4 regions of the Cupriavidus sp. C1SS-2L genome follow, and region 4 is predicted to be linked to each of the others. Evidence: predicted binding sites of a transcription regulator. Region 4 holds the regulator's gene; each other region holds the start of a gene.
The links. The regulator FNR, encoded in region 4, switches genes on or off when oxygen is low (the NO sensors DNR and NnrR bind a similar motif). The targets are predictions, from matches to a motif close to TTGATNNNNATCAA.
Positions count from the first base shown of each region.

Region 1 (3,338 bases), on a different replicon from region 4:
CTGAATCGCGCTGCGCGCTCGCGCATGCAATTTGTCAATCGGGCGCAGAGCGCGATGGTGGAACAGGAGCGCGCGCTCAAGCGCGCCGGCGTCACGGATACCGGCACCACAGGCATGACCAAGGCCACCCTCGGGGCCGATTACCGGCTCTCGGGGCGCATCGGTTCCCTGGACAGCCGTAGCACGCAAACCGGCATGATCCAGCGCTACACGCAGATCGCTTTTGAACTCACGGACCTCGAATCTGGCGAGCTCATATGGAGCGGGTTGTACGAGTTCAGCCGCGCTGCGACCGACGACATCGTCTACCGGTAAGTTGCATGCAAGGTGTCTTGTTCTACGTCCTGAATGCATGCCTGATCGCGAGCGCCGGTCCGCTGGTCGCGCAAACGATCATTCCCGACAGCGCATTCCGCAATGACGGCACGACAGTGCTGCAGCCCGCGACGCCGTCCGGCGCACAACGCGATAGTGGCACGGCAGCATTCCGCAGTGCCTATGCGCGCGCCGGATCGCCCCGCTTTGTCGTCCTGTGGGGCCAGGAGCTGGGCGACACACTGAGCGGCGGACGTGCGATGCGCACGACGATTGAAACTGCCGGCTCCATGCATCGCCAGCGCAGCGCTGGCGCGACACGTGTCACGACCGAATCCCTGCAACCGCCGGCTTCGCGCGCCATGCCGACTGACCGCTCAGACGCATTGGTGCGCGGCGACTTCCTCAAGGCGCTCGCCGACGCGGGCATGCGGCTGGTCGACAGTGAAGTCGTTCTGCGCAATGTGGCGACACCATCGATGCGCGATGTCGCGCAGGCTGGCGCGCTTACCACGCAGCAATTGGAAATGCAGGCACTGCGCGAGCACGCGCAGTACCTGCTCAAGGTGCACCGCATTGGCAATACGTCGACGAGCGCAGATGCCGTGTTCCAGGTTTCCGCGCTGCGCCTGACCGATGGCGCATTCCTGTCGTCGCTGACCGTGGACATTGCCGCTGTGGCCCGCAGCGCCAGCACGCCTGTGCACTTTGTCGCCGACCCGCAGGGCGGCTATCGCGCTGTGCAGGCCGTCGCAGCGCCTGGCAGCATATTGGCGGGGCAGATACTGGCGCGCCTCGCGGACGCGCTGGCACACTGAAGCGGCAGCGCCGTCGCGAGATCAATGCGCTGATGCGTTCGTTTCGCGATCGGGTTCGAGGCCCCAGTCGCCGAACTCCATCCAGTCGTCGCCGAGCAGTTCGGCAGGATGTTGGGTGCGGCTGGAGCCATTGCCGCAGCCCATCGATTCCTTGGGGCAATACTTGTCGCAGCCCCAGCAGATGCGCTCGGGATGGCTGGGATGCAGTGGGAATTTCTTTGCCATGGTGACGCGGGCGATACACTACGCCCATGTAACGAGAGTGCTGAGTGTTGACTCTTGTCAGTATGGAGCGGTCGCGCGGTCCTTCATTTGCTGCAAATCAAATCGCACGGACTCGGCAGCCAGCCGGCTCAGCCCGAGAACGCCTGCGCCGCCAGCTTCATCAGCAGGCCACTGGCCAGGCAAAGTGTGACCCAGCCGGCCAGGATCAGGGCATTGTCACGAAGTGTCATGGCGTGCTCCGGTGTTGCCTCGACTGACGCGACGCCGGCTCAGGCGCGCGCGCCATCGCTGTACGGGTCGAAGCTGCGGAACTGGTAACCATAGCGGTCGCCTGCGTGTGTGTCGGCCACGAAGCGGGCCCCGTCGCTGTACGGATCGGCATTGCGCACGCGGTATTCATAGCCATAGCGGTCCCCGGCGTGGGTGCTCACCGGCGTGGCGGCACGGGCGACACCGACAGCCGCTGCGAGCGACAGCAGCAGGACGGAAGCAACGATACGTACAGTAGTGGTGCGCGACATGGTGATCTCCAGTATGGTTGAATTTTTCAGAACGCTTGCCGCATCAGGCGTGTCGTTCATGTCAGCAACTATAGAGCCGAGATCGAGGTCATTCTGGACGGCGCTTAGGACGAGTTATTCAATTAATTTGAATTTATGGCGGCTGGCTGAATATCAGCGAACGAGCAGGGTGCCAACCAATAAAAAAGCCGGAGGCGGCATCAGCAATGCCAACCTCCGGCTTCAGGCAGGCGCCGAAGCGCCTGCGGCACAATGAATGCCTGTTAGCCCTGGACGGAATCCAGCGCCGCGTTCAGCGTCTTGCTCGGACGCATGATGGCGGACAGCTTCTCGGCGTCCGGCATGTAGTAGCCGCCGATATCGACCGGCTTGCCCTGCACGTCGGACAGTTCGCCAACGATAGTCTTCTCGTTGTCGGTCAGTTGCTTGGCCAGCGGTGCGAAGGTGGCAGCCAGGGCGGCATCTTCGGTTTGCGCGGCGAGTTCCTGGGCCCAGTACATGGCCAGGTAGAACTGGCTGCCGCGGTTGTCGAGCTGGCCGGTCTTCGGCGACGGGCTCTTGGCGTTGTCGAGCAGCTTGCCTGTGGCGGCGTCCAGCGTCTTGGCGAGCACCTTGGCCTTGGCGTTACCGGACTTGATGCCCAGCTCTTCCAGCGACACAGCCAGCGCCAGGAATTCACCGAGCGAGTCCCAGCGCAGGTGGTTTTCTTCCACGAGCTGCTGCACGTGCTTCGGTGCCGAACCGCCAGCGCCGGTTTCGTACATGCCGCCACCGGCCATCAGCGGAACGATCGACAGCATCTTGGCGCTGGTGCCCAGTTCCATGATCGGGAACAGGTCGGTCAGGTAGTCGCGCAGGATGTTGCCGGTCACCGAGATGGTGTCCAGTCCGCGGATCACGCGCTCGAGCGTGTAACGCATTGCGCGGACCTGCGACATGATCTGGATATCCAGGCCCTTGGTGTCGTAGTCCTTCAGGTACGTTTCCACCTTCTTGATCAGCTCGGCCTCGTGCGGACGATAGGCGTCCAGCCAGAACACCGCCGGCATGCCCGAGTTGCGCGCCCGCGTGACGGCCAGCTTGACCCAGTCGCGGATCGGCGCATCCTTGACCTGGCACATGCGCCAGATGTCGCCTTGCTCAACCTTCTGCGTGAGCGCGGACAGGACTTCGCCGGTCGCGTTGTCGACGATGCGGGCTTCGCCGTCTTCGGCGATCTCGAAGGTCTTGTCGTGGGAACCGTATTCCTCTGCCTTCTGCGCCATCAGGCCAACGTTCGGCACGGTGCCCATCGTCACCGGATCAAAGGCGCCGTTGGTCTTGCAGAAGTTGATGATTTCCTGATAGATGCGGGCGAAGGTCGATTCCGGGATCAGGCACTTGGTGTCCTTGGTACGGCCGTCGGCACCCCACATCTTGCCGCCGATACGGATCATGGCCGGCATCGAGGCGTCGACGA
Region 1 is NZ_CP172709.1:2,360,393-2,363,730, forward strand. It holds gene ACIGJG_RS28530 (penicillin-binding protein activator LpoB) at 1-315, shown strand, start outside; gene ACIGJG_RS28535 (hypothetical protein) at 321-1,133, shown strand; gene ACIGJG_RS28540 (DUF3079 domain-containing protein) at 1,155-1,358, opposite strand; gene ACIGJG_RS28545 (hypothetical protein) at 1,628-1,879, opposite strand; gene ACIGJG_RS28550 (hypothetical protein) at 1,878-2,135, shown strand; gene ACIGJG_RS28555 (NADP-dependent isocitrate dehydrogenase) at 2,143-3,338, opposite strand, start outside.
Region 1: a site for FNR is predicted at 1,446-1,459, ahead of ACIGJG_RS28540 (DUF3079 domain-containing protein). Genes of this name have one in related genera too.

Region 2 (3,338 bases), 530 kb from region 4:
CGGTTGTCGGTCAGGCAGTCGACGATGATCGCGGCGCCGCTGAGGCCGTAGCCCTCGTAGCGGATTTCCTCGTAGTTCACGCCTTCCAGGCCACCCACCCCGCGCTGGATCGCGCGCTGGATGTTGTCCTTGGGCATATTGGCGTCCATTGCCTTGTCCATGGACAGGCGCAGGCGCGGGTTGGAGTCGGGGTCACCGCCGCCAAGCTTCGCGGCAACGGTGATTTCCTTGATCAGGCGGGTCCAGATCTTGCCGCGCTTGGCGTCAGCGGCGGCTTTCTTGTGCTTGATATTGGCCCATTTCGAGTGACCGGCCATGATTCTCTCCGAAGCGGAAAACGTGAAGTTATGCGGGAAGGCTGCAGCTTGCGCGCGCCGGTGTACACGGCAACGAACGGGCGCGCCGGGTGACGGATAGGCCCGGCTGCTGGCTATAATCAGCCCATGATTTTATCACGCGGCCCTGTTCGCGCCGCGCCTGTGGCCGCCTGCCACGCTTCCCGTTCCGAGACACCATGGCCGAACCTATCCTGATCGCCAAAAATGCCGAGCTTGAACTGGCCTTGCTGCCACAAATGGGCAACCGGCATGGCCTGATCACCGGCGCCACCGGCACCGGCAAGACCGTGACGCTGCAGACGCTCGCGCAGGGGTTCTCCCGGCTCGGCGTGCCAGTCTTCATGGCTGACGTCAAAGGTGATCTGACCGGCATTTCTCAGCCGGGACAGCCCAGCGACAAACTCAAGGCGCGGCTCTCAGAGCTGAATCTGCCCGAACCGGCCTGGGGCGGTTGCCCTACCACGTTGTGGGACGTATTCGGCCAGAAGGGGCACCCGGTCCGGGCGACGATCTCGCACATGGGCCCACTGCTGCTGTCGCGCATGCTGGAACTCAACGACACGCAGCAGGGCGTGCTGAATCTGGTGTTCCGCATTGCCGACGCGAACGGCCTGCTGCTGCTCGACGCCAAGGACCTGCGCGCGATGCTTCAGTATGTGGGCGACAACGCGGCCCAATTCACGACCGAGTACGGCAATATCTCGGCGGCTTCCATCGGTGCCATCCAGCGCGGGCTGGTCGCGCTGGAGTCGCAGGGCGCGGACGTGTTCTTTGGCGAGCCCATGCTCAACCTGGAAGACTTCATCCAGACCGAGAAGGGCCAGGGCGTGGTCAACATCCTGGCGGCCGACAAGCTGATGAACTCGCCCAAGCTCTATGCCACGTTCCTGCTGTGGCTGCTGTCGGAGCTGTTCGAGAAGCTGCCAGAGGCCGGCGACCTCGACAAGCCCAAGCTGGTCTTCTTCTTCGACGAGGCGCATCTGCTGTTCAACGACGCGCCCAAGGCGCTGCTCGACAAGATCGAGCAGGTGGTGAGGCTGATCCGCTCCAAGGGCGTCGGCGTGTATTTCGTCACGCAGAACCCCGTCGATATTCCGGACACCGTGCTGGGCCAACTCGGCAACCGGGTGCAGCATGCGCTGCGCGCGTTCACGCCGCGCGACCAGAAGGCAGTCAAGGTCGCGGCCACGACCATGCGCGCCAATCCGAAGCTCAATCTGGAAACGGTCATTGGAGAGTTGGGCGTGGGCGAGGCGCTGGTGTCGCTGCTCGACGCCAAGGGCACGCCGGGCGTGACCGAGCGCGCATGGGTACTGGCACCGGGCAGCCGCATCGGCCCCATCACGGAGGACGAGCGCAAGCAGCTGATCGCGACGTCGCTGGTGGCAGGTACGTATGAAAAGGCGATCGACCGGGAATCGGCCTACGAGAAACTGCGCGGCGGTGTGGCGTCGGCGGCAAACGGTGGTGGCAACGGCGGCACTTCCGTGCAAAAGCCGACAGGCGGCGCGCCGGCCGAAGAGGGCGGCTGGCTTGGTACCGCCGGCGAGATCTTCGGCTCGCTGACCAAGGGCACGGGCAAGACCGGCCGTGGCGATTCCATCCTCGAGTCGATGGCCAAGTCCGCCGCACGCACCGTCGGTTCTCAGGTCGGCCGCGAACTGATCCGTGGCGTGCTGGGCAGCCTGCTGGGCGGCGGCAAGAAGAAGTAAGCCCGTTCAGTGCGAGCCGGCCTGCGACGCAGGCCGGTTTCCCGCGGCGGCCTTCGCTGCTGCCGCGTCTTCGCGCATCTTGCGGCTGAACATCCGCGCGAAGAACCACGCCATGCCAATGATGAAGACGATCACCCCGAGGCTCATCAGCCCGGTACCGGTCGTGAACAGGATCTTGAAGGCTTCCATGCGGGTCTCCCTTTGAGATGGTGACGTTTTGCGGCGATAGCCGTATCACGTCGAGTGTAGGGAGCCGCACCGGGTGGGCTATTGAGTAGGATCAAGCCACGCCGGCATGGAAAAAAATCAGGCGGGCCTTTCCGGCCCGCCGCAATATCAGTTCTTGGTACCGAACAGCCGGTCGCCCGCGTCGCCGAGGCCCGGCACGATGTACGCGTGGTCGTCCAGGTGGCTGTCGAGCGACGCCACGTACAGCTTCACGTTCGGATGCGCCTTGTGGAATACCTCCACGCCTTCGGGCGCAGCGACCAGTGCGACGAAAGTGATGGCTTCGTCCTTCACGCCGCGGCGCTTTAGCACGTCCACGGCATGTGCGGCCGAGTAACCGGTGGCCACCATCGGATCGCACAGGATAAAGCTGCGGTCTTCCACGTCGGGCAGGCGCACCAGGTATTCCACCGGGCGGTGCTGCTCGTCACGATACACGCCGATATGGCCGATGCGTGCCGACGGGATCAGTTCGACCAGGCCATCGCTCATGCCTACGCCCGCGCGCAGCACTGGCACGATCGTGAGCTTCTTGCCTGCGATCACCGGCGCTTCCAGCGGCACCAGCGGCGTCTCGATATGCCGCGTGGTGAGCGGCAGGTGGCGCGTGATCTCGTAGCCCATCAGCAGCGTGATCTCGCGCAGCAATTCGCGGAAGGTGCGCGTGGACGTGTCCTTGTCGCGCATATGCGAGAGCTTGTGCTGGATCAGCGGGTGGTCGAGGATGTACAGGCTGGGGAAACGCGGGTCTTGTTTCATGGCGGCGGCGATGGCTCGGCGGCAGGAGGGGGAAGCGGGCGGCCCCGATCTTGTGGACCGGGGCGCCGCGCCGTTGTAGCGGGATTGTAATGGAAGCCGACCGCCGCGCCGTGCGTCAATCGAGCGCGCGATCCTTCGACTCGATATCGACCATGTAGATCGCGAGTGCTGCCACGGCCAGGCACGTGGACAGCAGCACCAGCGCAAGCGTGAACTGCGTGGCCATGACCGGCGCGACGATGGCCGGTGCGAACAGGCCGCCGAAACGTGCCATGGCGCCTGCGGTGCCCATGCCGCTCGC
Region 2 is NZ_CP172708.1:2,793,590-2,796,927, reverse strand. It holds gene ACIGJG_RS12970 (YebC/PmpR family DNA-binding transcriptional regulator) at 1-317, opposite strand, end outside; gene ACIGJG_RS12965 (helicase HerA-like C-terminal domain-containing protein) at 515-2,050, shown strand; gene ACIGJG_RS12960 (DUF3149 domain-containing protein) at 2,057-2,239, opposite strand; gene upp (uracil phosphoribosyltransferase) at 2,387-3,037, opposite strand; gene ACIGJG_RS12950 (MFS transporter) at 3,153-3,338, opposite strand, start outside.
Region 2: a site for FNR is predicted at 2,321-2,334, ahead of ACIGJG_RS12960 (DUF3149 domain-containing protein). Genes of this name have one in related genera too.

Region 3 (3,338 bases), on a different replicon from region 4:
CTGCGTCTGGATGCCGTTGAGCGTGAAGAACGCCTGGCCTTCGCCCGTGGCGGCAACGAGACCATCCGGATAGTCGAGACAGCGGAATTCGCACGCGTCCTTGCGCAAGCGATGGTGGCGTGCGGTGAAGCAGCGCGCCGAAAACGCGAGCGGCATGCGGCCCCAGGCGAGCACTTCCAGCGCCACGCCGGCGCAGCGCCCGGCCGATAGTGCAGCCAGCGTGGCGCCGTCCATCTCCACCGGCATCACGCAGCCGCTGGCGCCGAGACTGGCCAGCCACGCCAGCGTATCGGCGTGATAGACGTTGAGATGCGGCCCGCCGACGAACGGACGGCCGCCCATGCAGCGAACGGCACCAATGTCATTGGCCTCTACGAGGAATTCGTCCTGCTCGCAGACACGGCGCATGCAGGCGATATCGGAATCGGACTCGACGAGCACCGGCGTGGACAGGACCACCTCCTTGCCGGCGTCGCGCAGCATCTGCGCGATCTCGATCCAGTGAGCATGGCGCAGTTCGTGGCGGCGCGTGCAGACGGTCTCGCCCAGGTAGACGCGATCGACGGACGATTCCGCGACGTCGGCATAGAACTGCATCACCGTCGCGCGCGGCCAGTAGTACAGCAGAGGGCCCAGCGCAATGCCGAAGCTAGCCGTGCCCGGGGTGGAGGTATTCCGCATCAATGGCTCCGTGATTGAAGGTTGCCGCGCTCATCGCCACGGCCTGTCATAGGCGCCCTGCGTGACCTGGTCGCCTTCGGCATGGCGGCCCAGCGTGCCTTGCCATTCCTGGCGCGGCGTGAAACGCGCGGGCTCGGCACAGGCCGCGTCGATGGCGGCGCGCAGCACGCCGACCACGTCCGCCACATAGCGCGGGCTGCGCTGGCGGCCTTCGATCTTGATGGCAGCGATGCCGATGTCGATCAGCGCTGGCAACAAAGAGAGTGCGTTGAGGCTCGTGGGCTCTTCCAGCACGTAGCCGCGCTCGCCCTGCACCTCGAAGCGTCCCTTGCACAGCGTGGGATAGCCGGCGGGCTCGCCGGGCGCATAACTGTCGATCAGGATGCCCGACAGGCGCGCATGCATGGTGCCGTCCTGCTCGGTCCAGCGCACCGCATGCGCGGGCGAGCACACGCCCTTGTTGTTGGGCGAGTCACCGGTCGCATATGAGGACAGCAGGCAGCGGCCCTCGGCCATCACGCACAGGCTGCCGAAACCGAAGACTTCGAGTTCCACGCTGGTCTGCCGCGCGAGCTTGCCGATCTGCGCGAGCGACAGCACGCGCGGCAGCACCACGCGCTTGACGTTGAAGCGCTCGCGCATCAGTTCGATCGCGTCGGCATGCGTGGCCGAGCCCTGCACCGACAGGTGCAGCCGCAATTGGGGGTGACGCTCGGACGCATAGGCCATGAGTCCCGCATCGGCCATGATGACCGCGTCGGCGCCCAGATCCGCGGCAGCATCGACCGCGCGGTGCCACTTCGCCACTTCGCCCGTCTGCGGGAACGTGTTGATCGCGAACAGCACCTCGGCATCGCGTGCATGGGCTTCGGCCACGCCGGTGCGGATGTCGGCCTCGGTGAAGTTGAGGCCGCCGAAGTTGCGCGCGTTAGTGGCATCTCGCAAGCCGAGGTACACGGCATCGGCGCCGTGTTCGAGCGCCGCGCGCAGCGCGGTCAGCGAGCCCGCCGGCGCCACCAGTTGCGGGTGGCGCGCCCGCACGGAAGAGGAAATTGTCATGTCACAGGCGCCGCGAGCGCGGCGCGGGAATTCGGCCAGCGCAGATGCTAGCCAGCCACTTGGCGAGCGGACTTGACCGCGCTCAAACCGCGCCATGACGACGTGCGTCATAGACCAGTCGGCCTACGCCATTGGTGCAGTGCGTTCACGCCATTGACCTGCGGCAAACGCCGGGGCTGCCCGCTGTGCCACGCTTGGCCGTTCGTGCGCGGTCCGATACCGCGGGCCGCGCGCAGTTCCCAGATAGTGAGACCATCATGACAGAACACTGGCTGAAGCTGGCCGGGCGCCGGCTGCTGCCGATCGTCCAGGGCGGCATGGGCATCGGCATCTCGGCACACCGCCTGGCGGGCACCGTGGCCGCGCACAACGGCGTGGGCACCATTGCCAGCATCGACCTGCGCCACCACCATCCCGACCTGATGGCGCAGACAGGCGGCACGCGCGACAAGGCGCGCATCGAGGCCGCCAACCTCGTGGCGCTGGACCGCGAGATCCGCAGCGCGCGCGACCTCTCCGGCGGGCGCGGCCTTGTTGCCGTCAATGTGATGAAAGCCGTCGGTTCGCACGCGCAACTGGTGCGCCAGGCGTGCGAAAGCGGCGCCGATGCCATCGTCATGGGCGCCGGCCTGCCGCTTGACCTGCCGGAGCTGACCGCGGACTACCCGAAGGTCGCGCTGATCCCGATCCTGTCGGAAGCGCGCGGCATCGGACTGGTGCTGCGCAAGTGGATGAAGAAGGGACGGCTGCCCGATGCGATCGTAGTTGAACATCCCGCCCACGCGGGCGGCCATCTTGGTGCCCCCGCCATCCAGGACCTCGGCGAAGCGCGCTTTTCGTTTGCGCGTGTGCTTGCCGAATGCCGCGAGCTGTTCCAGACGCTGGGGCTCGCGTGGGACAGCATTCCGCTGATCCTGGCGGGCGGCATCAACAGCCATGCGAAGGTGCGCCACTGGCTCGGCGAAGGTGCCGCCGCAGTGCAGCTTGGTACAGCGTTCGCTGTCACCGAGGAATGCGACGCGCATCCGGCCTTCAAGCACGTGCTGGCCACCGCGAGCCCCGAAGACCTGTGCGAGTTCACCAGCGTGGCAGGCTTGCCGGCGCGCGCCGTGCTGACGCCATGGCTATCGCGTTACCTGTCGAGCGAAAGCCGGCTGCAGCGCCGGGCCAAGGCGCGCGACTGCCTGGAAGGATTCGACTGCCTGCATGCGTGCGGGCTGCGCGACGGCGTGGCGCGCATCGGGCAGTTCTGCATCGACCTGAAACTGGCGCAGGCCGTGCGCGGCGATGTGGAACGCGGGCTATTCTTCCGCGGCAAGGGCGCGCTGCCGTTCGGCGAAGCGATCCGCCCTGTGGCGGACCTGCTCCACTACCTGCTGACCGGCGAAAAGCCCGCTGTCGTGCCGATGCCGGCAGCCACCGTCGCGGCATGAGCGACGGCGGGGGCGTCCGCGTGTAACCCGTCAGCGGCCAGGCGCCCCAGCCCTTCGGCATCAAGCACGAAAATCTTCCCGCGTTCGAGCCGTACCAGATTCTCGGCGCTGAAGCGGCTGACCACACGCGAGAGAGTCTCGGGCGTGATGCCAAGCTTGGAGGCG
Region 3 is NZ_CP172709.1:1,282,850-1,286,187, reverse strand. It holds gene ACIGJG_RS23610 (U32 family peptidase) at 1-681, opposite strand, end outside; gene ubiU (ubiquinone anaerobic biosynthesis protein UbiU) at 712-1,740, opposite strand; gene ACIGJG_RS23600 (NAD(P)H-dependent flavin oxidoreductase) at 1,998-3,173, shown strand; gene ACIGJG_RS23595 (Crp/Fnr family transcriptional regulator) at 3,110-3,338, opposite strand, start outside.
Region 3: a site for FNR is predicted at 1,894-1,907, ahead of ubiU (ubiquinone anaerobic biosynthesis protein UbiU). Genes of this name have one in related genera too.

Region 4 (3,338 bases):
CTGGTGGCGGGCTTCGCAGCCTCGCTTGCGCTGCGCACGCCGTTGAAGGTCGACATCATTCGCGATCGTGGTGCGCTGGGCCGGGAAGTGGATGGACGCTGGATCGAGAACGTTTATCGCTTGCAGCTCATCAACACGACTGAGGCGCCTATGCGTATCAGCGTGCGTGCTGAAAGCGATGACCTGAAGAACCTGACCGTCGAATACGATCCGGATGCGCAGGCCCTGGCGCCGACCTCGAACAAGCTGGTGCCGATCCGGATCCGCGTGCCGATCGATGATGCCGCGCAGGGTACGCACAAGATCAGCGTGACAGTGACCAGCGAAGGTACGGGGCAGGGTAGTGCGCAAATCAGGCAATCTACCAGTTTCATCGTGCCGCGCAATTTGTAAAGCTAAAGGCGGTTGCAGCGCATCGGCGCTGTGCCGCACCAACCGCGAGCGCCCGGACAAGGCGCAGACGAAGGGGGCAAGACGATGCAAGAGGGCAATCCGTGGTGGAAGGAGCCGTGGCCGTGGCTGCTGATGAGCGGCCCGTTGCTGGCGATGGTGGCTTGCGGCGTAACGATCTGGCTGGCTTCCGCGAATCCCGACCGGCCTGTGGTCGAAGGTGTCGCACGCCATGGTCTGGTGGTCGAAAAGGTAGGGGCTTCCTCGGGTGGTGCCAAGGCGCCCCAAGCGAGGCAGCCATGAGGCTGCGCTGGCTGATGTGGGTACTGTGGCCAGCGTTCCTGATGGCCGGCGTAGCGACGGCGACGGTGTTTTCCGTGGTCGATCCCGGTGACCTGAATTTCTTCGGCCAGCCCATCGAGGCTTCACGCGAGGCCGTCTACACGATCGGATTCCTGCTCGCGTGGGTCTTCTGCGCGTTGTCCAGCGGCTTGACGCTGTACACGATGCCGACGAAGCTCAGCGAAACGGACGAACTGGAGTAAAAGGGAGGGCGGCCGCCTTGCCACGCAAGGCGGCCGTCTGCTTCAGCAGGAACGGCTGTAGACCTGCTTGATGCCTGCCATGTCGACGAGTTTCACATGGCGCTGGCGAATCTGGATCAGGCCGGCTTCGGCAAAGCGCGAGAAAAGGCGGCTGACGGTTTCGAGTTTAAGCCCGAGATAGCTGCCGATTTCTTCGCGGCTCATGCGCATGACGAACTCGGTCGAAGAATAGCCACGCGCGGAGAGTCGTTCGGACAGGTTGATCAGGAACGCGGCAAGGCGTTCTTCGGCGCGCATGGAGCCCAGCGTGACGAGCATGAGTTGGTCATTCGAGATTTCCTTGCCCATCAGGCGAAGGAACTGCTGCTGCAGCGATGGCAGGTCCATCGAAAGCGACTGCAGGTCGGACAGGCGCACAACGCAGACTTCGGTATCTTCGAGTGCGGTTGCGTCCGACGCGTGCTGCATTTCGCCGAGGCCGTCGAGGCCGACCACCTCGCCGGGCAGATGGAATCCGGTGATTTGCGAGCGGCCGTCTTCCGTGGTCACATGCGTTTTCAAGGTGCCGAAGCGGATCGCATAGACCGCGGTCAACGGATCGCCCATGCGGTACAGGGTCTCGCCCTTGTGGACGCGAACGCGTTCCTGCACCAGAGTGTCCATCTTCTGCAGGTCTTGCTGGTTCATGCCCACCGGCAGGCACAGTTGCCCCATGCCGCAAGTGGAGCAACGGGGCGACATCTCGGTGACGGGAATGGATGTTAGCAATTGGAACCTGCGAGTAATGAGCGGCGAGGGCGCAATGTATGCATTTTAACGCGCGATGTGATGCGGTAGGGAGTTGCAGTTGACATTTGGTGTGCTTCTCAGTGTTTTCATGCTAGCCCTGCTGGGTGGCTTTCACTGCGCTGCCATGTGCGGCGGCGTTGCGCTGGCTGTCGAGCAGCGTGCCGGGGACGTACCGGTTGCCATGGTGCGCCGGCGGCAGGACTGGGTCGTGGAATTGCTCGTCATGCACCTCGGGCGGATTTCCACCTACATGGTGCTTGGCGCGTTGCTCGGCGGGGTGGGTGCGACGGCCTGGCGGCAGGACTATCTGCCGGTGCAGCGCTGGCTGTTCGGGGCGGGCAGCGCCATGCTGCTCTTGTCCGGTTGGAGGCTCCTGCGTGGCGAGGCGTTTTCCATCGTCTGGCTGGAACAGCTTGCGGCGCGGGCCAGCAGGGCCATTGCTGCGGGCATGGCGCGTCCTGGTCGGAAGCCGCCGGTTGGCGTAGTGCGGCGCGGTGGCCTGATCCGGCGCTATGGAACAGGTCTGGCGTGGGGCCTGGTTCCCTGTGGCATGGTCTATGGTGCACTGGCGCTCGCGCTGCTGGCCGGAAATGCGCCGTCCGGGGCGCTGGTGATGGGCGCATTTGGCCTTGGCACGCTGCCGAATCTTCTGGCGCTGTCCAGTTTTTCGGGACTCCTGCGGGCCTGGTCGCGCCGGAGACGGGTCAGGATGGGAGCCGGGGTAGCAGTCATGGCGTTTGGGGCGATGGGTATCACCCGTGCGGTGTTATTGCCACATTCGCTGGCCGAGCATGGCTTCTGCCTGGTGTTCTAAGGCCCGGGGCGACGCGCTGTCGCCGCGTAGTGGTTGCAGGCGTGGGCGGGAATGCCATACAATCCTCTGCATTGCGGTATCGCGCGGCGTGTTTTCCGAGCGGCGCCTGGCAGCCCTTCCAAAAAAAGGGGCGCGCCCAGGGTTTCGGGCAATGAGCTGACATTTCGGCGCCGAACCCTTCCGCAGTCCATCCGGTTCAAAAGATCTGGTTTCAAAAGTCCGGCTGGCACTGCGACCGTGGTGCGGTCATTGCTGGCCCTGCTCCCGATATCCGTTTATTTTCTTGCGGCCTAGGCGGACGTTCGCCGGAAGCCATGTCCGTCCATTTGGGCGCGTGCAAGAGGTTCGTGCACTGGTACTTGCCGGTGACCGGATGATCTCCTGCCGGATCGACCCGGCAAATCGATGCAAAAAGAAGGTGCACGACCTTGAGGCGAAAGCGCTTCCAGGTTTGCTGCGCGACGAGATGGTGGTGGCATTCGCACCGCTGAATCCACAATGTCCAGGGCTCCGGGTTCGTCCGGGAGCAGGTGCAAAGACAGGCTGCACACCCACATGAATACCCAAGAGGCGAAAATCGTCCTCGAGACCGCGCTGATCTGTGCGCAGGAACCCCTGCGCGTAGGCGATCTGCGCCGGCTGTTCGCCGAAGATGTCGGTGCGGATACCATCCGGGTCCTGCTCGATGAACTGCGCCAGGACTGGCGCCAGCGCGGGGTCGAGCTGGTGGCGCTGGCCAGTGGCTGGCGCTTCCAGAGCCGCCCCGAGATGCGCGAGTACCTGGACCGGCTCAATCCTGA
Region 4 is NZ_CP172708.1:2,267,671-2,271,008, reverse strand. It holds gene ccoG (cytochrome c oxidase accessory protein CcoG) at 1-393, shown strand, start outside; gene ACIGJG_RS10515 (FixH family protein) at 478-693, shown strand; gene ACIGJG_RS10510 (hypothetical protein) at 690-935, shown strand; gene fnr (fumarate/nitrate reduction transcriptional regulator Fnr) at 978-1,703, opposite strand; gene ACIGJG_RS10500 (sulfite exporter TauE/SafE family protein) at 1,783-2,538, shown strand; gene scpB (SMC-Scp complex subunit ScpB) at 3,094-3,338, shown strand, end outside.